Regions from separate parts of the Lysobacter sp. CA196 genome, predicted to be linked through region 2. Evidence: riboswitches for the same ligand, from Rfam matches in the RefSeq annotation. Region 2 holds a riboswitch; the other holds the start of a gene.
The links. A riboswitch is a leader RNA that binds a small molecule or an ion and turns the genes downstream of it on or off. The one in region 2 is predicted to bind S-adenosylhomocysteine.

Region 1 (10,519 bases), on a different contig from region 2:
CCGGGCACGATCGGAATATCGATGCCGGCCGCGCGCACGTCGTCGACGAAACGGAAGTAGGCGTCGGGGTTGTAGAAGTATTGGGTGATGGCGCCATCGGCGCCGGCGCGGACCTTGCGCTTGAAGTTCTCCAGGTCCGACAGCGCGTCGCGCGCCTGCGGGTGGGTCTCCGGATAGGCCGCGACTTCGATATGGAAATGGTCGCCGGTTTCGGCGCGGATGAACTCGACCAGTTCGTTGGCATAGCGCAGGTCGCCGGCGCTGGCCATGCCCGAGGGCAGGTCGCCGCGCAGGGTCACCAGGCGGCGGCAACCGAGTTCGCGGTAGCGCGCCAACAGCTCGCGGATCTCCGCGCGGGTGCCGCCGACGCAGGACAGATGCGGCGCCGCATCGAGGCGATGCTTCTCGCGCAGGCGCTGGATCGTGTCGGGGGTGTAGCTCAGGGTCGAGCCGCCGGCGCCGAAGGTGCACGACACGTAGTTCGGCGAGTAAGGCCTGAGCTTGGCCGCGGAGCGGTCCAACTGGGTGCGCTGCTCGTCGGTCTTGGGCGGGTAGAACTCGAAGCTGATCGGCAGCATGGGCGAGTCGCACGGTGGTGGGTGCTCGGATAATATCTCTCTATCGCGATGAATGGAATAAGGCTGTTTCGGCCAAGATCCGGGTTTGCCTAAACTGGGGTCGTTACCCCGCCGAGCGGAGCTTCCCTATGAGTACGATCCGATGAGCGCAACCCGATGAATTCAGGCCAGCCCCACGTCCTCGACAACCCGATCTGGTCGTCCCTGCGCAGCCGCCATGCGGCGCTGGCCTTGAGCGCCGGGCCGTTGGCGCGCTACCCGGCGCAGATCGCGCCGTTCATGGGGGTGGCCGAGGAGGGCGCCGATGCCGAGGCCGCACTGGCCGAGCTGGTGCGTTGGCAGGACACCGTGCTGCTGCTAGACCGCGCGCCGGCGATCCCGGCCGGTTGGGAACTCAAGCACCTCGCCGACCTGGCGCAGATGATCTGCGAGGCGCCGATCGCGGAGGACGGGATGACCGACGACACGAGCGATATCGTCGAACTCGACGAACGCAGACGCGATGACGTGCTCGCCTTGACCGCCCTGGTGTATCCGCATTACTTCCGCCCGCACACGATGGCGCTGGGCCGCTATTTCGGCGTCTACCGCGACGGGCGCCTTGCGGCGATGATCGGCGAGCGCATGGGCATGGAGGCCTACACCGAGATCAGCGCCGTCTGCACGCATCCCGACTTCAACGGCCACGGCCATGCGCGGCGATTATTGAGGTTCCTGTCCAACGACAACCACGCCCGCGGGCGGATTCCTTTTTTGCACGTCAGCCATGAAAACCCGCGCGCGGTCGAGTTGTACGAACGCAACGGCTATCGCCTGCGGCGGGATATTCCGTTTTGGTCGTTGCGGCGGCTGTAGGAGGCGCGTTTGCTGTTGCCGCGCATGGCTATCGTTTGAGCGAAAGCCGGGACCCACACGGCGCAGGCTTTCTGGATCGATGCCTCGTCATGCAGTTGCGTGTCGCGGCTTGCGCCGCTCCTACCCTTGGTTGCGTAGCTTTTGGGTAGGAGCGGCGCGAGCCGCGACCGCGATGCTGCGGCCCGCGGCGTTACTCCCGCTCATCCGCGGAACGTTCAAATCCCCGGAATACCAGGGATATCGTCGGGCAGATCGATATCGGGCAGATCGATGTCCGGCAGGCTCACGTCCGGCAACAGATCGAGATTCAGATCAGGCAGGCCTACCGGCGGTAAGTCGGTGATGTCCGGGAACCAGGATTGTTCGGTGAGGCGATCGAACAGGCGTTCGCCCTGTTTGCCGACGGCGAGCGACGGCCCCAGCGGGGTAAAGGCGAAGGGACCGGCATCGCGCAGGTATTGCACGCCGGTGTCGCCGAGGATTTCCGGCACGTCCTCGGGTTCCAGTTTGCCGATGGTGATCTTGGTCTGGTCGATGCCTTCCTGGTTGAGCACGTCGCCGATGTCCGGGGTCAGCGCGATCACCGTCAGGTCCTGCACGGATAGGCCGTACAAACCCGAATCGACGTAGGCATCGGGGTGCGACGCGAAAGCGAAGCGGCGGAACGCGGCCGAATCGCGCTCCAGCTCGGCGAAACCTTGCGGGTCGCGGATGCGGTAATCCTCGATCGCCGTCTGCAGGGCGAGGGTGGTCTTGTCGCGCCATTCCAGCCCTTCCGGCGACAGGTCGGTGCGGTCCAGGGCGGCGAACCGCTCCATGTATTTGTCGCCGTAGCCCAGGTAGTAGTCCGGCGGCTCCACGCCCGGGTTGCGCGCCTGGAAGTCGGCGAGGCGTTGTTCGTAGTAAGTCTGGGTGCCGACCTCGACCGGCGCCGGATCGTTGGCGGGCGGGGTATAGCTCGGAAACGACGGGCCGTCGATGGGGCGGATCATGGCGCGCTCCTGCAGGATTTCGCTGCCAGCCTAACGGCCGCGATTGCGTCTGCCAGCCTCGGTAGGACCCTAGGTCGGTGGGCGATTCGCCGATTCAGTCGTGAGGGATTCAAGTGTGCCTCGTGAGCCATTCAATCCAGTCACCGGGTCTATGCATCGCTCGTGCTGCATGGTGGTCGCGGCTTGCGCCGCTCCTACCCCAAAGCCGCGTATCAGGGGTAGGAGCGGCGCAAGCCGCGACTGCGATGCTGCGCTTGGCTGCGCCGCTCCGTCGCCTCGCCGCTCGCACCAGGGCCTGTCCGCCCGATCGTACGGCCCTGAATCGGCGCCGCACACAAAAAAACGGGCGCCGAAGCGCCCGTTTCTCTTGTCGCATCGATCCGCCTTGCGGCGGGACCGGTCAGTAGCGGTAATGGTCCGGCTTGTACGGGCCGTCGACCGAGACGCCCAGGTACTTGGCCTGGTCGTCGGTCAGGGTGGTCAGCTTCACGCCGATCTTTTCGAGGTGCAGACGCGCGACTTCTTCGTCGAGCTTCTTCGGCAGGATGTAGACCTTGGCTTCGTAGGTTTCCTTGTTCGCCCACAGCTCGATCTGCGCCAGGGTCTGGTTGGCGAACGAGTTGGACATCACGAAGCTCGGGTGGCCGGTGGCGCAACCGAGGTTGACCAGGCGGCCTTCGGCCAGCAGGAAGATCGAATTGCCGCCGGCGAAGGTGTACTTGTCGACCTGCGGCTTGATGTTCAGGCGCTTGGCGCCCGACGCGGCCAGCGCATCGACCTGGATCTCGTTGTCGAAGTGGCCGATGTTGCAGACGATGGCCTGGTCCTTCATCTGCTGCATGTGGGCCAGGGTCAGCACGTCCTTGTTGCCGGTGGTGGTGACGTAGATGTCGCCGCGGCCGAGGGTGCTCTCGACGGTGTTGACTTCGAAACCTTCCATCGCCGCCTGCAGGGCGTTGATCGGGTCGATCTCGGTGACCACGACGCGGGCGCCGTAAGCGCGCAGCGAGTGGGCCGAGCCCTTGCCGACGTCGCCGTAACCGCAGACCACCGCGACCTTGCCGGCCAGCATCACGTCCATCGCGCGCTTGAGGCCGTCGGCCAGCGACTCGCGGCAACCGTAGAGGTTGTCGAACTTCGACTTGGTGACCGAGTCGTTGACGTTGATCGCCGGGACCAGCAGCGAGCCGGCTTCGGCGAGCTGGTACAGGCGGTGCACGCCGGTGGTGGTCTCTTCGGAGACGCCCTTCCAATGCTTGACGACTTCGTGCCAGAAGCCCGGACGCTCGGCATGCACGCGCTTGAGCAGGTTCTTGATGACCTGTTCTTCGTGGTTGCCCGACGGGGTGTTGACCCAGCCGTCGCCATTTTCGAGTTCATAGCCCTTGTGGATCAGCAGGGTGACGTCGCCGCCGTCGTCGACGACCAGTTCCGGGCCGCGGAACTTGACCGCGCCGTCGCCCGGGAAGGTCAGCGCTTCCAGGGTGCAGTCCCAATACTCTTCCAGCGACTCGCCCTTCCAGGCGAACACCGGCGTGCCGCTCGCGGCGATCGCGGCGGCGGCGTGGTCCTGGGTCGAGAAGATGTTGCACGAAGCCCAGCGCACGTCGGCGCCGAGGTCGCGCAGGGTCTCGATCAGCACCGCGGTCTGGATGGTCATGTGCAGCGAGCCGGTCACGCGCACGCCCTTGAGCGATTGCGCGGCGGCGTACTTCTTGCGGATCGACATCAGGCCCGGCATTTCGTGCTCGGCGATGTCGATTTCCTTGCGGCCCCAATCGGCCAGGGTGATGTCGGCAACCTTGTAGTCGCCTTCGGTCGAGAAGGTCTTCGGTACTGCGTTCATGCTGTGTCGCTCCAGTTCTTTGGGGAGCCGGCGGATGCCGGGTCCGGCGAGTCATCGCTCGAAAGCGATCGCTCAAACCGGGCGCCGTTGGGACTACGCCTCGCCGAGCCTGGCCGTCATTCTGGAAGTCCGTAGCGGGTACGGGCTTTGCGGAAAGTTCCGCGGATGACGGTCGCAGCGCCCCTCGGCGGGCTGAGCGCGCAGTATATCGCGGCGCCCATGACCGCCGCACGGCGCCGGGCCGGATGCGCCTGAATATGACGTTCATCGCGGAACCGCGCGGACCGCGCCGGGGCCGTCCCGAACAGCCCCTATGGCATAGGCCGGCGACCGCGGCCGCGGGCTAAGCTCGGGCGGGCCGGCCCCGACCGAAGCCCAACGGCACGGCCGCCATGCGAGCCGATGCAGGCAGGGCGCCCCGGGATTTTCATCACTCACGAATCGGATCGAGCATGAACTCAGCCGCGCGACGCATAGGCCACATCAGTCTGTCCTCTCTGAAGCCGCCATCACGGGCCCTGCGTTGGCCGGGTTTGTTGCTGCTCCTGCTGCCGGTGGCGGCGACCGCGCAGACCGCGCCCGGCAGCGGTTATCAGCTGCCGCCGAAGGCCTTGCAGGCCATCGTCGACGCACCGCGGCCGCCGCAGATGTTCACCAGCCCGAAGCGCGACCGGGTCGCCCTGGTGCAGACGCCGTCGCTGCCGGGCATCGAGGTGGTCGCGCAACCCGAACTCAAACTCGCCGGCCTGCGCATTCATCCGCGCACGCGGGCGCAGAGCCGCTTCGCGTTCGGCGCCGGCCTGAGCCTGCTCGATATCGCCAGCGGCAAAAGCTCGAACGTGGAAGGCCTGCCCACGCCGTTGTCGTTGGCGACCCTGGAGTGGTCGCCCGACCAGCGCTGGATCGCCTTCAATCGCGTCGACAGCGCCAGCGGCGCGAACGAGCTGTGGTTGGTCGAAGTCGAACAGCGCCGCGCACATAAGCTGGTGTCCGGCGTCAACACCGTGTCCGGCCGCGGTTATGCCTGGATGCCCGACAGCCGCCGCCTGCTGGTGCAGCTGCAGCCCGAAGGGCAGGGCGAAGCGCCGCCGGCGAACGCCACCCCGACCGGGCCGGCGATGCAGGAAACCGAGATCAGCGCGACGGTGCGGCAGATCCGCACCTATCAGGATTTATTGCGCAACGAGAGCGATGCGCGCGTGTTCGAGTACTACCTGCGTTCGCAACTCGCCACCGTCGACCTGGCCGGTGCGGTGGTCCGCGCCGGTGCGCCGCAGTTGTACCTGGCGGCGACGCCGTCGCCGGACGGCCGCCATGTGTTGGCGACGCGAGTCGAGCGGCCGTTCTCGTATCAGGTGCCGGTGTCGATGTTCGCCCACCGCATCGAAGTGTTGGCGCCGGACGGCAAGTTCGAGCACGAGATCGCGCGTTTGCCCTTGGTCGACGGCTTGCCGACCGGCAACGACGCGGTGCCGACCGGCGTGCGCGAGATCGCCTGGCGCGGCGATGCGCCGGCGACCCTGGTCTGGGCCGAGGCCCAGGACGGCGGCGACCCGGCGCGCAAGACCGAGATTCGCGATGCGGTGCTGATGCAGGCGGCGCCGTTCGAACGTCCGCCGCAGACGCTGATGCGCCTTGGCGCGCGTTACGCCGGCGCGCATTGGGGCCGCGGCGACCTGGCCCTGGTCGACGAGTCCTGGTGGAAGACGCGGCAGACTCGGCAATGGCGGATCGCGCCGGACCACGGCGATCGCGCCCCCGAGCTGGTGTTCGAAGGGCTCAGCGAAGACCGCTACAACGACCCCGGCGAACCGGTCAGCATCCGCGACGCCAACGGCCAACGCCGCCTGCTGACTGCGGCCGATGGCGCGAGCCTGTTCTACATCGGCCAGGGCGCATCGCCGGAAGGCGACCGTCCGTTTCTCGACCGCTACGACCTGGCCGACCAGCAACGGACGCGGCTGTTCCATTCGCAGGCGCCGTATTACGAAACGCCGCAGGTCGTGCTCGACGATCGAGGCCAGCGATTGTTGACCCTGCGCGAGTCGCCGACCGAGCCGGGCAATCTGTATTTGCGCGATCTGTCAGCCGCCGACGCGGCGCCGCTCGCACTGACCCGTTTCCCGCATCCGACGCCGCAGCTCAAGGACATCAAGAAAGAACAGATCCGTTACAAGCGCGGCGACGGCGTCGATCTGACCGCCGACCTGTACCTGCCGCCGGGTTTCGACGCCAAGCGCGACGGCCCGCTGCCGCTGCTGATGTACGCCTATCCGGCCGAATTCAAGTCGGCGGCCGCGGCCAGCCAGGTCTACGGTTCGCCGTATCGCTTCAACGCGGTCAGCTATTGGGGCCCGCTGCCGTATCTGGCGATGGGCTATGCCGTGCTCGACAACCCGTCGATGCCGATCGTCGGCGAGGGCGAGCGCGAGCCCAACGACAGCTATATCGAGCAGCTCACTGCGAGCGCGCAGGCGGCGGTCGACGACGTGGTGCGCCGCGGCGTCGCCGACCGCGAACGCATCGCGGTCAGCGGCCACTCCTACGGCGCGTTCATGACCGCGAACCTGCTCGCCCACACGCGCTTGTTCAAGGCCGGCATCGCCCGCAGCGGCGCCTACAACCGCACCCTGACCCCGTTCGGCTTCCAGGCCGAAGAGCGCAACTACTGGCAGGCCGAATCGACCTACCAGGCCATGTCGCCGTTCAACTACGCCGACAAGATCAAGGACCCGCTGCTGCTGATCCATGGCGAGCAGGACAACAACTCCGGCACCTTCCCGATCCAAAGCGAGCGCCTGTTCGCCGCGATCAAGGGCCTCGGCGGCAAGGCGCGCCTGGTGATGCTGCCGAACGAAAGCCACGGCTACCGTGCGCGCGAATCGATCCTGCACCTGTTGGCCGAGACCAGCCGCTGGCTCGATCAGTACGTGAAGAACGCCAAGCCCGAAGCGGCACCCGCCACGAAGGGGAAGGCCACGTCGGCGACGGCGAAGTAGCTCTCGCGCCATCGCCGCAGCTGCGAACCAGCGAAAACGGAGCGCTTGCGCTCCGTTTTTGCTTATGTAGACGCGAGATGCGGCGCCACGACCTCCGCTGCGCGCGTCGGACTGCGGCCGCGGCCGCTTTTGCGAGCTTTCTGCGTGTAATGCGCTGCAACGACGCATCCGGATTTCCGATGTGGACGTTCGAGCGCCGCGCGGCCGGCGAGGGCGCCGTGGTGGCGGTCTCGCGACGGACGAGGGCTTGCATGAGGAGACGGCGATGACGACGCATGTGAAAGTGGGAGCGGACGAATGGCTGGTGGCCGACGCCGGAAACACCAGGCTTATGACCGACGGCCTGAGCGGATGCGTGGCGATCGGCCTGGTCAAGGGCGACAAGATCGCGCTGGCGCACGTGTACTCCGACTGCAGCGAAAAGAACGGCAACTGGGGCGTTTACGAAGAAGCCTTGAACAAAGCCTGGGAGACCTCCGGGTTCGGTGGCGCCGACAAGGCGAACGCGTTCTTGGTGTATTCCGATCCCAGCGATCGTTGGCTCGCCGGCAAGATCGAGGGCTGGCTGGAACACAAAGGCTTCGAACCGGAAAGCGCGATGGCGCCGGGATGCTCGATCGGCCGGTCCGACGGCGTCTTGGACTTTTCGCTGAAGAGCGAACGCAACAAGCTCGAGTACCTGCACGGCTATCGGACCTCGGCCGACGCTGGCGATACGGTGCAACGGGCGACCTTGTCCAAGAGCGCGGCGCCCGCGCAGGCCGCGACGGTTCTGGCCGATCGCGACGAGCGCAAGCAAGCCTCCGGTTCGGGTCCTGAGACCGATCTGCGCTTATCCGAGGCGAAGCATCCGATGCATGAGGTGTACAACCAGATCCTCGCCAAGATTCCCAAGGAACTGGTCAATTGCGAGGAAGACGACGATAAGCCGTTCGCTTCGGAAGCCCGGCAGTTGGCGTCGGCCTTGACCGTGGAATACATGAAGCACGGCGGCCACGCGGCGATCGGCAAGATCGGCGTCGGCGGGTCGGAGACCAACCAGATGGTGTTCCTGGCGACCGATCCGCCGGAGGCGTCGGGGCACGGCATGAGCGTGGAACTGGCCAAGGCCGATTCGGAACGCTATCCGCAGTTGGAGCGGCAGATGGGGCGCGAGGCCATGGCGCTGTATCCCGACTACTCGGCGCAGACGGTCTCGAGCCGCGGGCAGAATCTGGCCCAGAGCAGCACGGCGCCCGTGCATCAGTGAGGGTCCGGCCGATCAGTGTCTTGCCAACGAAAAAGGGCCGCTTTCGCGGCCCTTTCTCTTGATGCAGTATCGCTTCCGGCTTACTTCTTCAGCCCGGCATCCTTGCGCAGGTCGTCGGCCTTGTCGGTCTTTTCCCACGAAAACGCGGTCGCGGTCTGCTTCTTGCCGGCGCTGTCGAGGTAGCTGACTTCCTTCGGCTTGCGGCCGAAGTGGCCGTAGGCGGCGGTGAGCTGGTAGACCGGGTGGATCAGGTCGAGCATCTTGACGATGCCGTACGGGCGCAGGTCGAAGTGCTTGCGGATCAGCTTCTCGATCTTGTCGTCGCTGATCTTGCCGGTGCCGAAGGTGGTGACCGAGATCGAGGTCGGCTCGGCCACGCCGATGGCGTAGGAGACCTGCACTTCGCACTTGTCGGCCAGGCCGGCGGCGACGATGTTCTTGGCGACGTAGCGCGCGGCGTAAGCGGCCGAACGGTCGACCTTCGACGGATCCTTGCCCGAGAACGCGCCGCCGCCGTGACGGGCCATGCCGCCGTAGCTGTCGACGATGATCTTGCGGCCGGTCAGGCCGCAGTCGCCGACCGGGCCGCCGATCACGAAGATGCCGGTCGGGTTGATGTGGACCTTGCTCTTCGGCAGCTTCTCGAGCCACGCCTTCGGCAGCACCGGCTTGAGGACGTGCTCGTACACGCCTTCGACCAGGTCCTTCTGCTTGATGCCCGGATCGTGCTGGGTCGACAGGACCACGGCGTCGAGGCCGACTACCTTGTGCTCGGCGTCGTAGCGCAGGGTGACCTGCGACTTCGCGTCCGGACGCAGCCAGGGCAGCTTGGAATTCTTGGCCTTGCGGATCTTGGCCTGCTGCTCGACCAGGCGGTGCGAGTAGTAGATCGGCGCCGGCATGAATTCCGGGGCCTCGTTGCAGGCGTAGCCGAACATCAGGCCCTGGTCGCCCGCGCCCTGTTCTTCCGGCTTCTTGCGGTCGACGCCGGCGGCGATGTCGGGCGACTGCTTGCCGAGCATGTTGATGATCGCGCAGGTGTGGCCGTCGAAGCCGACGTTGGAATTGTCGTAGCCGATGTCGTTGATGACCTTGCGCGCGATCGCCTCGATGTCGACCCACGCATTGGTGGTGACTTCGCCGGCGACGATGGCCGCGCCAGTCTTCACCATCGTCTCGCAGGCCACGCGCGCGCGCTTGTCCTGGGCCAGGATGGCGTCGAGGACGGCGTCGGAGATCTGGTCGGCGATCTTGTCCGGGTGGCCTTCGGAGACGGATTCGGAGGTGAACAGGTAGCTGGACATCGAGGCTATATCCTCGTATTCGGATAGAAAGATGGCCGCACATAATACAGGGTCGGCCGCGAGCGCGCATTGTGCCGTGTCTTGGGGTTGCCGGGGGTTAAGCGGTCTTTAACTGCGGCCTATGTCCGGAATCTTCGGGGAAAAAGCCCGTCCTGGGCCTCAGCCGGCCCTGTCACCGGACTGACCCGAAACCGCCATGATCCTGTCGCCGCTCCGGCTCAGGCTGCCGGCATACCGCCGCCGATGCGACGCCGATGCTGCAATTCGAACGCCGACTGCAAGAGCGCTTCCCGCAATGGTTCCGGGGTCGCCGGGCCGGGATCGCCCGTCCTTTGCTCCGCACCATCGGGCGCTGGTCGAAATTCGACCGGGTCGATGGCTTCCTGGCCGAGAACGGCCACCTGCGCGGCTTCGCCTTCGTCACCGCCGCCCTGGATTTCCTGCAGGCGCGCTACCTGGTCGAGGCCGCCGAACTGCAGCGGATTCCCGCGACCGGGCGCCTGCTGATCGTCGCCAACCATCCGTCCGGGGCGGTCGACGCCCTGGCCTTGCTCGATGCGGTCGGCCGCGTGCGCCGCGACGTCCGCATCGTCGCCAACGATTTGCTGTCGGCGCTCGACGGCCTCGAAGGCCTGATCCTGCCGGTGCGCATTCTGGGCGGCCGGCCGAGCCCCGACAGCCTGCACGCGATCGAGG
Region 2 (10,519 bases):
CTCTCGGTCGGGGTCGGGGTCTGGGTCTTCATCGCCTCGATCACGGTCGCGGCGCCGTGCGCGCTGAGCACGTTCGGCCAGCCCTCGGGATGCTCGAGGTTGAGCTCGTAACCGACCGCATCGGGCGTGCCGTTGAGCACTTCGACGCTCTGCTGCACGCCGGTCAGCGGGTCGCCGTCGACGTTGTAGCGGCGGATCTGCCCGTCCTCGGCCTGCGAACGCGCGTCGTGCGGGCTGAAGCCCAGGTCGCGCAAGGTGTCGTTGCTGAGGCCGGCGGCATTGAAGGTCACCGCGGTGTTGCCGGTGGCCAGCGCCGCGGTCGAGGCCAGGCCGCCGCCGAGCGAGTGACCGGTGAACACGACGTTGTCGCCGAACGCGGCCTCGGCTTCCTTGGCCAGCGCGACCGCCTGCTTGTACTGGCTGGTCTCGAAGCCCAGGCCCTGGCCGACGTCGTTGGCGATGTCGCCGTCGCCGAACGGGCTGAAGCCGTTGGTGCCGGCGAAGGCCACCACGTACTGGCCGTTGTTGTTGGTGTAGACCGCGGCGCGGAAGCTGGTGCCTTCGGTCTCCAGCGAGGCCGGGTCGATGCCGGCCGGCTTGCCGTCGGGCCCCTTGAGGTCGATCAGCTGCTCGGGGGTGAGCCGGGTCCAGCCGGTGGTGCCGGTGCCGTCGGTCTTGTAGACGTCGCTGGACAGCTCGGCCAGCGAAGTGTCGATGGCCTTCTGCGGCTGCTGGCCGTAGAGCTGTTCACTGAAAGGCTCCTGCGCGGTGGTGTCGACCGGCGCATACGGCGAGTACGGCAGCTCGACCGGAGCGCTCGCCAGGGTGACCGGCGGCGCGGTCTCCTGCGGCAGCGGCTGCGACGACGGCTGTGGGTGCAGCAGGTGATCGATCAGATTCGGCAACTGGGCGAAACGGAACGCACTGTCGAACTCTGGAAAGCTCATCGCGGCCACCCCCTGGGTACTTGAACGCAGCGTATGGACGCGGATTGTGCAGAAACAGCTGGTACGTGCCCGAGCTAGGGTTAACCCTAGGGTACTTCGGGACTTGGGACTTGGGACTTGGGACTGGGGACTCGGGACTCGGGACTCGGGACTCGGGACTCGGGACTCGGAGAGCGAAGCAGAAGCAGGAGCGGAAAGCAGCAGCAGGAGCGGAAAGCGGCAGGGGCGGAAAGCGAGGTAGCCAAGCCGCCCGATCCGGTTCGGCGCCTGGCGGGTCAACCTTCGGCCCAGGCGCGCGGTCGCCGGGCTGCGTTATGGTCGGGCTTCACCTGGAGAGGCACCGCATGTCCCGACCGATCACCGCGCCCCGCCGCGGCCTGGCGCTGCTCGCCCTGGCCTGCGCGCTCGCCCTGCCGCTGTCCGCACCGGCCGCCGACCGCATCAGCGGCAAGGCCTTCGCCACCCGCAGCGAGGTCTATGCCCCGCACGCGATCGCCGCGACCTCGCATCCGCTGACCACCCAGATCGCGCTCGACGTGATGAAGGCCGGCGGCAGCGCGGTCGATGCGGCCATCGCCGCCAACGCCGCGCTCGGCCTGATGGAGCCGACCGGCAACGGCATCGGCGGCGATCTGTTCGCGATCGTGTGGGACCCGAAGAGCAAAAAACTCTACGGCTACAACGGCTCGGGCCGTTCGCCCAAGTCGCTGAGCCTGGCCGAGTTCCAGAAACGCGGGCTCAAGGACATTCCGCCGCACGGCCCGCTGCCGGTGACCGTGCCCGGCACCGTCGACGGCTGGTTCGCCCTGCACGAACGCTTCGGCCGCAAGCCGATGGCCGAGAACCTGGCGCCGGCGATCCGCTATGCGCGCGACGGCCATCCGGTGCATGAGGTCATCGCCTATTACTGGAACGCCTCGGTGCCGCGTTTGTCGAAGTGGCCGGGCTTCAAGGAGCAGTTCACCATCGACGGCCGCGCCCCGCGCACCGGCGAGATGTGGAAGAACCCGAACCTCGCCAACACCCTGGAGAAGATCGCGAAGGGCGGGCGCGATGCGTTCTACAAGGGCGAGATCGCCCACACCATCGACGCCTACTTCAAGGCCAACGACGGTTTCCTGAGCTACGACGACCTCGCCGCCCACCATGGCGAATGGGTCGAGCCGGTCAGCACCAACTACCGCGGCTACGACGTCTGGGAACTGCCGCCGAACGGCCAGGGCATCGCCGCGCTGCAGATCCTCAACCTGCTCGAACCCTACGACCTGAAGTCCTACGGCTTCGGCAGCGTCGAGCACCTGCACCTGTTCACCGAGGCCAAGAAACTGGCCTTCGCCGACCGCGCGCGCTGGTACGCCGACCCGGCGTTCTCGAAATCGCCGGTCGCGAAATTGATCTCCAAGGAGTACGCGGCGCAGCGGCGCAAGCTGATTTCGATGGACAAGGCCTTGCGCGAAGTGCAGCCCGCCACGCCGAAGGAACTCGACGAAGGCGACACCATCTACATGACCGTGGCCGATGCCGACGGCATGATGGTGTCGCTGATCCAGTCCAACTACCGCGGCATGGGCAGCGGCATGGCCCCGCCGGGCCTGGGCTTCATCTTCCAGGACCGCGGCGAGCAGTTCGTGCTCAAGGAAGGCCACCCCAATTCGTTCGCGCCGGGCAAGCGCCCCTTCCACACCATCATTCCCGCGTTCGTGACCAAGGACGGCAAGCCCTGGCTGTCGTTCGGCGTGATGGGCGGGGCGATGCAGCCGCAGGGCCATGCCCAGATCGTCATCAACCTGATCGACTTCGGCATGAACCTGCAGGAAGCCGGCGACGCCCCGCGCCTGCAGCACGACGGCTCGACCGAACCGGCCGGCCAAGCCACGGTCATGAGCGACGGCGGCGAACTCGACCTGGAGAGCGGCTTCGCCTACGAGACCGTGCGCGAGCTGATGCGCCGCGGCCACAGCGTGCGCTTCGCCCACGGCCCCTACGGCGGTTACCAGGCGATCATGGTCAACCCGAACGGCGGCTACGTCGGCGCCAGCGAGTCGCGCAAGGACGGCCAGGCCGCGGGGTATTGAGAAAGTTTCTGCTTCAAGGGTAGGAGCGACGCGAGTCGCGACCGCGCAGCGTCATGAACCGACGCAACCGCGGATCACGCCGTTCCCACAACCCCCAGCGGCTTCGGGGTAGGAGCGACGCAAGTCGCGACCTCGCAGCGTCACGAACCAGCGCGGTCGCGGCTCGCGCCGCTCCTACTCATAAAGCGACCGCCGCGATTGACAGCAGTGACACCGCTGTCGAACACTATTCGCGCGGCGTCGTCACGACGCCGCGCACCAGTTGCGGATCGCCCTCATGGCCGATCCGCAGTCCGGACCGAGGGGTGCTGCGACGGAACCGACGCGTTCCGCCACGCTCGATCCGCGATGCCGAGACAAGGGCGCCCTCCCGATCCAGGAGGCGTCATGCCCGTTGTTTCTCATACCGCGTCCGACGACGCGAAGCTCCACCTCGGTGCCGCGATCGGCGCCCATGCCCTGTCCTCGAAGCCCTTCCAGCTCGCCCTGGTCACCTCGACGGTCTATGCCGAATTCCACCCCGACGATGCCGGTCTCGTCGACGCCCTGCACGGCCACGGCATCGAGCCGGTCGCTTGCGTCTGGAACGACCCGGCCGTGGACTGGACGCGCTTCGACGCGGTCCTGGTCCGCACCACCTGGGACTATTTCCGCCATTACGACGACTTCCTCGCCTGGTACGACCGCATCGAGGCGCTCGGCCTGCCGATCGCCAACGAACTGCCCTTGCTGCGCTGGAACAGCAACAAGCGCTACCTGCTCGAACTCGCCGCTCAAGGCGTCGCCATCATCCCGACCGTCTCGGCGCGCGGCGATGCGCTCGCCGAGACGGTCGCGGCGATGGCCGGCCAGGACGTGGTGATCAAGCCCACGGTCAGCGGCGGCGCCTGGCATACCGTGCGCGGCCGGGTCGGCCAGGCCGCCTTCGCCGAATCGCTGGCGGCCTTGCCGCGCGAACTCGATTACCTGGTGCAGCCGTTCATGGCCGAGATCGTCGCCGAGGGCGAGTGGTCGCTGATGTTCTTCGACGGCCACTACAGCCACGCCGTGCTCAAGAAACCCCATGCCGGCGACTACCGCGTGCAGACCGATTTCGGCGGCAGCGCGAGCTTGACCGAGCCCGATCCGGCGATTCTCGCCGCAGCCCGGCACGCGCTCGACGCGGTCGCCGAGCTCGGCTATCGCGACCAGGCCTATGTGCGCGTGGACGGGGTGATGACCGCCGACGGCTTCCGTCTGATGGAGCTGGAATTCATCGAACCCTTCCTGCACTTCGCCGCGTATCCGCCGGCGGCGGCCTTGTTCGCCGCACAACTGGCGCGGCGCTGGCCGAGCGTGCGCGAATCGGCGACGCTCGACGCTGGATAAGCCTTTACACCGCGCCGCCGCGAGGCGGCGCAACCGAGCCCGCATGCCTACCGAACTCAGCGAATCCTTGTTTTCCTACGGCACCCTGCAGCAGGCCGGCGTGCAGCAGGCCACCTTCGGCCGCCTGCTCGCCGGTGAGGCCGATGCGCTGGTCGGCTATCGCCGCAGCCTGGTCAAGATCGAAGACGCGCAGGTCCTCGCCACCAGCGGCGAGGCCTATCACCCCATCGTCGAAGCCAGCGGCGACCCGCACGACCGCGTCGACGGCATGGTGTTCGCGATCACCGCCGCAGAACTGGCTCACGCCGACGCCTACGAAGTCGACGATTACGAACGCGTGCCGGCCGAGTTGGCGTCGGGCCGGCGCGCGTGGGTGTACGTGAAGCGGCGCGGCTGATGCGGCGGTCGGCGCTTGACGGCAGACCGATCAAGCGCTCGCCGCAAAACCCTCCCGCAAAAACGCACGCCGGGGATCGCCGCGCGATCCCCGGCGTTGCAAGAACCCTCAGTCCGCCGCGACCGTGCGCCCGCGCGCCCATTCGCGCAGAGCCGCGACCTGCTCGCTCATCACCACCGACAAGGGCCGGGTCTGCTTGAGCTCGGCGCGCAACTGGAACTCCGCCAGCGGCGTGTTCGCCGCATGCGCGGCGTACATCGCCGCGACGATGGCCTGCTCGATCTCGGCGCCGGAGAAGCCGTCGCTGGCCAGCGCGAGCCCGGCCAGGTCGAACCCTTCCGGCTTCAACGCGCGCTTGCGCAGATGGCCGGCGAACAATTCCTCGCGCACTTCGGCGACCGGCAGGTCGACGAAAAAGATCTCGTCGAAACGGCCCTTGCGCAGCAATTCCGGCGGCAGCGCATCGATCTGGTTGGCGGTCGCGACCAGGAACAGCCGCGACTTGCGCTCGGCCATCCAGGTCAGCAGATAACCGAGCACGCGCCGCGACACCCCGCCGTCGCTGTCGCCGCCGTCGCCGGCCAGGCCTTTCTCGATCTCGTCGATCCACAGCACCGCCGGCGACAACTGTTCCGCCGAACTCAAGGCCGCGCGCAGATTCTTCTCGGTCTCGCCGTGGAACTTGTCGTACAGGGTGCCGAAGTCCAGGCGCACCAGCGGCACCCCGAAACCGGCCGCGACCGCCTTGGCGATCATCGACTTGCCGCAGCCCTGCACGCCGAGCAGCAAAATGCCTTTGGGCGGGTCCAGCCCGGGCGGCGCATCGCCGCTGACGAACACGCCGCGGCGCTGTTCGATCCAGCGCTTGATCCGGCGCGCGCCGGCGACCTCGCTCATGCGCGCACTGTCGTATTCGTAATGCAGGTGGCCGGAGCGGTTGAGCAGCTCGAACTTCAGCTTGGCCAGTTCCGGCAGGTCGTCCGGGCCGATCGCGCCGTCGCGGAAGATCAGATGGCGCGCGATGCGGCGCGCATCGACCGGGTCCAGGCCCTGCAGATTGCGCACGATCTGCTTGACCACCTCGGCGTCGCTCTCGACCCGGCGCCCGCCGTGCTCGCGCATGTAGTTCTCGGCTTCCTCGCGCACCAGCTTGAGCAAAGCGTTGGCGTCCGGCAGGCTCGGCCGGTGGCGCACCGCCAGCGACTCCAGGTCCGGCGGCAACTCGACCTTGTGCCCGATCAGCACCAGCACGTGCGGCTGGCAACCGCGGCGCTGGACGATCTCGCGCAGTTGGCGTTGGGTGCTGGCGTAGCCCAGGTAGGGGTGCGCATCGAACATCAGATAGATGCCGCGCTGGTCGGCGTCGCGGATCGACTGCAAGGTGTTGGAGATGTCCGGCGCGACCTCGGTTTCCTCGTCGTCGCGGTCGAAATCGACCCGGCGCAGGCCTTCGGTGATCGACCAGCGGTACAGCGCCCGCCAGACGTTCATCAACACCTGGCGGAACAGCTCGATCACCCGCGACTCGTCGCGGGTCTCGATCACGATCAATGCAGTGTTGGCGCGGATCAGCGCCGTCAGGTCTTGCAGTTCGCTCATGAGGCCGTTCTTCCGTGGACGCGACATGATACGGCGCGCGGATCGGTAGGCTTCGGAAAGTGAGAGCAGGAGCAACGGCAAATCCCCCACGCCCGCTGCGCGGTCGTTCGCCCCCTTTGCCAAAGGGGGCAACGGCCTGGGCCGCCGCATCGACGACGATTCCCCATCGAATGCGGCCCCTTTACGAACCCACCCGATGCGTCCCCCCCTTTGAAAAAGGGAGGCCAGGGGGGATTTGCTCTTGCTCTTGCTCTTGCTCTTGCTCTTGCTCTTGCTTCCAACCCGCCCGCTAAAGTGCAGCTACGCCTAAAGCCGCCTTGAGCCCGCGCCGCGCAACCGCGACCATGCCCTACCGCCGACGTTCGCGATTCCCGCCCATGGCTTTCGACGCCTTCGCCCTGGTCCTGGCCATGCTGGGGCTGGGCTATCTGTTCCAGCGCTCGCGCGTGTTGCCCGACAACGCCGCGCAGACGCTCAACCTGGTCGTGCTGTATGTCTGCCTGCCGGCGGCGGTGTTGCGCTATGCACCGCGCCTGCATCTGGAACCGGCCCTGATCGGCATCGCCGCGGTGCCGTGGCTGCTGTTGGCCGCGACCGTGCTGTGCGTCGGCGCGCTGTCGCGCTGGCTGAAGTTCCGCCGCGACGAACATGCGGTGCTGCTGCTCACCGTCGCCCACGGCAACACCAGCTTTCTCGGCTACCCGCTGACCCGCGCCCTGATCGGCGAGCACGCCCTGCCGTACGCGGTGATCTACGACCAGTTCGGCGCCTTCCTGATCCTGTCGACCTTCGGCCTGTGGGTGCTGGCGCGCTACGGCGGCGACCGCCCGCCGGGCGCCGCCGACATGCTGCGCCGGGTCCTGCGCTTCCCGCCATTGTGGGCACTGCTGATCGGGTTCACGGTGATGCCGGCCGAGCCGCCGGGCTGGATCGCCGGCGGCCTGCAACGCCTGTCCGACGCCTTGCTGCCGCTGGCGATGCTGACCATCGGCCTGTCGGTGCGGTTGGCCCTGCCGCGCGATGAGCTCAAGCCGCTGCTGTCGGGCCTGGCCCTGAAGCTGGCGCTGATGCCGGCCCTGGCCTGGGCGCTGGTGCCGTTGCTGGGCCTGCACGGCGAGATGGCCCGCACCACCGTGCTCGAATCGGCGATGCCGTCGATGGTCACCGCCAGCGCCCTGGCGATCGCCCACCGACTCGCCCCGCGCCTGGCCGCGGCCATGGTCGGGTACGGCCTGCTGCTGTCGCTGCTGACCCTGCCGCTGTGGGCGCGGGTCGCCCCGAGCTAGTCGCAAGCGGGCCGATCACGAGCGGGCCGATCAAAGCCGGGCTGATCACAGGGCAGTCGTGACCGCCCGCCGCGAGCCGACACCCGGCCGCGGATCGTTCCACAACGTGATCGCCCCACCTCGTGATGGCCCCGGCCACACCCCCGGTGTACGCTGCGGATTCCATCCGGAGGGAGCTCGCATGAAGACCGTGCTGGTGGCCAGTTCGAAGGGCGGCGTCGGCAAGACCACGATCGCCACCCACCTTGCCGCCCAGGCGGCCCTCGATGGCCTGCGTACGGCCTTGATCGACGCCGATCCCCAGGGTTCCTCGACCCGCTGGGCGCAACGCCGCTCGGTCCTGGAGAGCGCGGTGCTGCCGCTCGACGGCACCCGCCGCAAGGCCTGGCGCAAAAGCCTGCCCGACGACGCCCAGCGCACCGTGATCGATGCGCCGGCCGGGGCGATGGCCGACGATCTGGAAAGTTTCCTGGAGATCGCCGACGCGGTGGTGGTGCCGATCCAGCCCTCGACCCTCGACATCGAAGCGACCGTGCCCTTCCTCGACACCCTGGCCCAGCACCCGCGGGTGCGCCGCGGCCAGCTCCGCGTCGGCCTGGTCGGCAACAAACTCAAGCCCTGGACCAACGCCTCGCAGCAGGCCATCGAGCTGCTGCGCGAATGGCCCTACCCGGTGGTCGGGCAGATCCGCGACAGCCAGGCCTATGTGGTGATGACCGCGCTCGGCAAGAGCCTGTTCGACTACCACTCCGCACAGATCCGCGAACACCAGGCCGACTGGCAGCCGCTGCTGAAGTGGATCCGGAAGTAACGGGGACGCCGCCTCGGCCGCGTTCGGCGCCGACGCTACCCTTATTCCGATCCGACAGGCATCCTCCTACCGTCGCTCTTCGCACGTCGCAACGATTCGTCCAGCCTTCGCGCGCTTGTCGTTTCCGACCCCGTTTTCCTCCGCCGCCAGAACTGCCCACTCCATGCGCGAATTGATCCTGCTCCGCCACGCCCACGCCGAGCCGGCCGCCCAAGGCCAGGCCGACCTCGACCGTCCCCTGTCCGCCGAAGGCCTGGCCGAAGCCGAAGCCGCCGGCCGCTGGCTCGCCGAGAACAAACTGGTCCCGGACTGCGTGCTGTGCTCGCCCTCGCGACGAACGCGCGAGACCCTGGAAGCCGTGCTCGGCGCGATCGGCTATGTCGAACAGCGCATCGAGCCGTCGGTTTACGACGCGACGCCCGGCACGCTGATCGGCCTGGCCGACACCCACATCGAAGCCGAACGCCTGATGCTGGTCGGCCACAACCCGGGCCTGGAACGTCTCGCCGCGCTGCTGCACAGCGGCCAATCGGGCGATTACCGCGGCATGCCGCCGGGCGGGATCGCGGTACTGAGCGTTCCGGTCGGCACCGGACTGGAACCGGGAGTGGCCCAGCTCAGCGCTTTTTGGTGGCCGTGAACCCGGCGCGGCCGGCGCCGTCGCGCTGGCGGCGCCTCCGCAGTCGGGTCGTCGCCGCAGCCGCCCTGGCGGCGGTGTTCGCCTGCCCGGCCTGGGCGCAGTCGACGTTCCAGGTGTTCGACCCCGATCACACCCGTTTCAGCTTCGAGTTGCGCACGCGCTGGGGCCAGAAGGTCGCCGGGGTGTTCCCGCGTTACGACGGCGAGGTCACCACCCTGGCCGACGGCCGTCACCAGGTGCGCATCCGCCTGGCCACCGGCGCGGTGCAGCTCGGCGACTCCGAGCGCTACACCCGCCTGGCCCGCGGCGAGCGCTTCTTCAATGCCCCGCTGTATCCCTACATCGAATTCCTGTCCGAACCGCACGCGCCCGACCTGGTCCGCATCGGCGGCGCCTTGCGCGGCAAGCTGACCCTGCACGGGGTCAGCCGCATGGAAACCTTCGTACTCAGCGCGCCGGCCTGCGCCCGTCCCGGCGAGGACTGCGACGCCATCGCCCACGGCAGCGTCAGCCGTTACGACTACGGTCTGGACGGTTGGCAGTTCGCACTCGGCGACCGGGTGCGTTTCACCATGCAGGTCCGGCTCAAGCCGGGCATGTTCAAGCATCTCGAATCCAAGCCGGGCGAGGTGCGCCCGGGCGAGGGCCGGCCGACCGCCCCTGGCGGGGTTCCGGAACGAAAGGAGTCTTTCCGTTGAATGCGGTATCACGCGGGCTCACCGCCCTGCTCGTCCTGTCGTTGTCGGCCTGCGCGACGCTGAGCCCGGCGCAGCGCGACCGCGCCAGCCAGATCGCGGCGCAGGCGCGCTCGACCCAGATCGACTGCGACGCCGCCGACGCCTGCGCGCAACCCTCGCCGCTGCGCGAACTGGGCAGCAAGGCCCTGGCCGCGTCGACCCCGGAGCAGCCGCGCCACTACGCGGTGATCCTCGACCGCGGCCCCGACGCCCTGCTCGCGCGCATCGACCTGATCCGCGGCGCCACCCACACCCTCGACCTGCAGACCTACATCTACGACGAGGACGACGCCGGCAAGCTCGTGCTCGACGAACTGCTCGCCGCCGCCCGCCGCGGCGTGCGCGTGCGCCTGCTGATGGACCAGCTTGCGGCGCTGCGCCATATCGACACCCTGGCCGCGCTGTCCGGCGCCCACGTCAACCTGGAAGTGCGGCTTTACAACCCGGTGCTGCACCGCGCCCGCATCACCTATCCGCAGTATGTGCTGGCCGCGGCTTGCTGCTGGCGCCGGCTCAACCAGCGCATGCACACCAAGCTGCTGCTCGCCGACGGCCGGGTCGGCATCGCCGGCGGCCGCAACTACCAGGACGACTATTACGACTGGGACGACGAGTACAACTTCCGCGACCGCGACGTGCTGGTCGCCGGCCCGGTCGCC

Region 1: linked by a shared signal. The riboswitch ahead of ahcY (adenosylhomocysteinase) and the one ahead of ACTOWK_RS16175 (ATP-grasp domain-containing protein) in region 2 are both predicted to bind S-adenosylhomocysteine.

The regions. Positions count from the first base shown of each region.
Region 1 is NZ_JBQJIN010000002.1:324,789-335,307, forward strand. Features, by position in the region: gene metF (methylenetetrahydrofolate reductase [NAD(P)H]) at 1-578, opposite strand, end outside; gene ACTOWK_RS04095 (GNAT family N-acetyltransferase) at 735-1,433, shown strand; gene ACTOWK_RS04100 (hypothetical protein) at 1,649-2,425, opposite strand; gene ahcY (adenosylhomocysteinase) at 2,826-4,271, opposite strand; S-adenosyl-L-homocysteine riboswitch at 4,344-4,463, opposite strand; gene ACTOWK_RS04110 (prolyl oligopeptidase family serine peptidase) at 4,724-7,270, shown strand; gene ACTOWK_RS04115 (hypothetical protein) at 7,536-8,519, shown strand; gene metK (methionine adenosyltransferase) at 8,600-9,823, opposite strand; gene ACTOWK_RS04125 (lysophospholipid acyltransferase family protein) at 10,078-10,519, shown strand, end outside.
Region 2 is NZ_JBQJIN010000019.1:4,461-14,979, reverse strand. Features, by position in the region: gene ACTOWK_RS16185 (hypothetical protein) at 1-947, opposite strand, end outside; gene ggt (gamma-glutamyltransferase) at 1,292-3,022, shown strand; S-adenosyl-L-homocysteine riboswitch at 3,317-3,397, shown strand; gene ACTOWK_RS16175 (ATP-grasp domain-containing protein) at 3,410-4,390, shown strand; gene ACTOWK_RS16170 (gamma-glutamylcyclotransferase family protein) at 4,434-4,787, shown strand; gene ACTOWK_RS16165 (AAA family ATPase) at 4,896-6,386, opposite strand; gene ACTOWK_RS16160 (AEC family transporter) at 6,764-7,672, shown strand; gene ACTOWK_RS16155 (nucleotide-binding protein) at 7,854-8,483, shown strand; gene ACTOWK_RS16150 (SixA phosphatase family protein) at 8,647-9,123, shown strand; gene ACTOWK_RS16145 (YceI family protein) at 9,114-9,821, shown strand; gene ACTOWK_RS16140 (phospholipase D family protein) at 9,818-10,519, shown strand, end outside.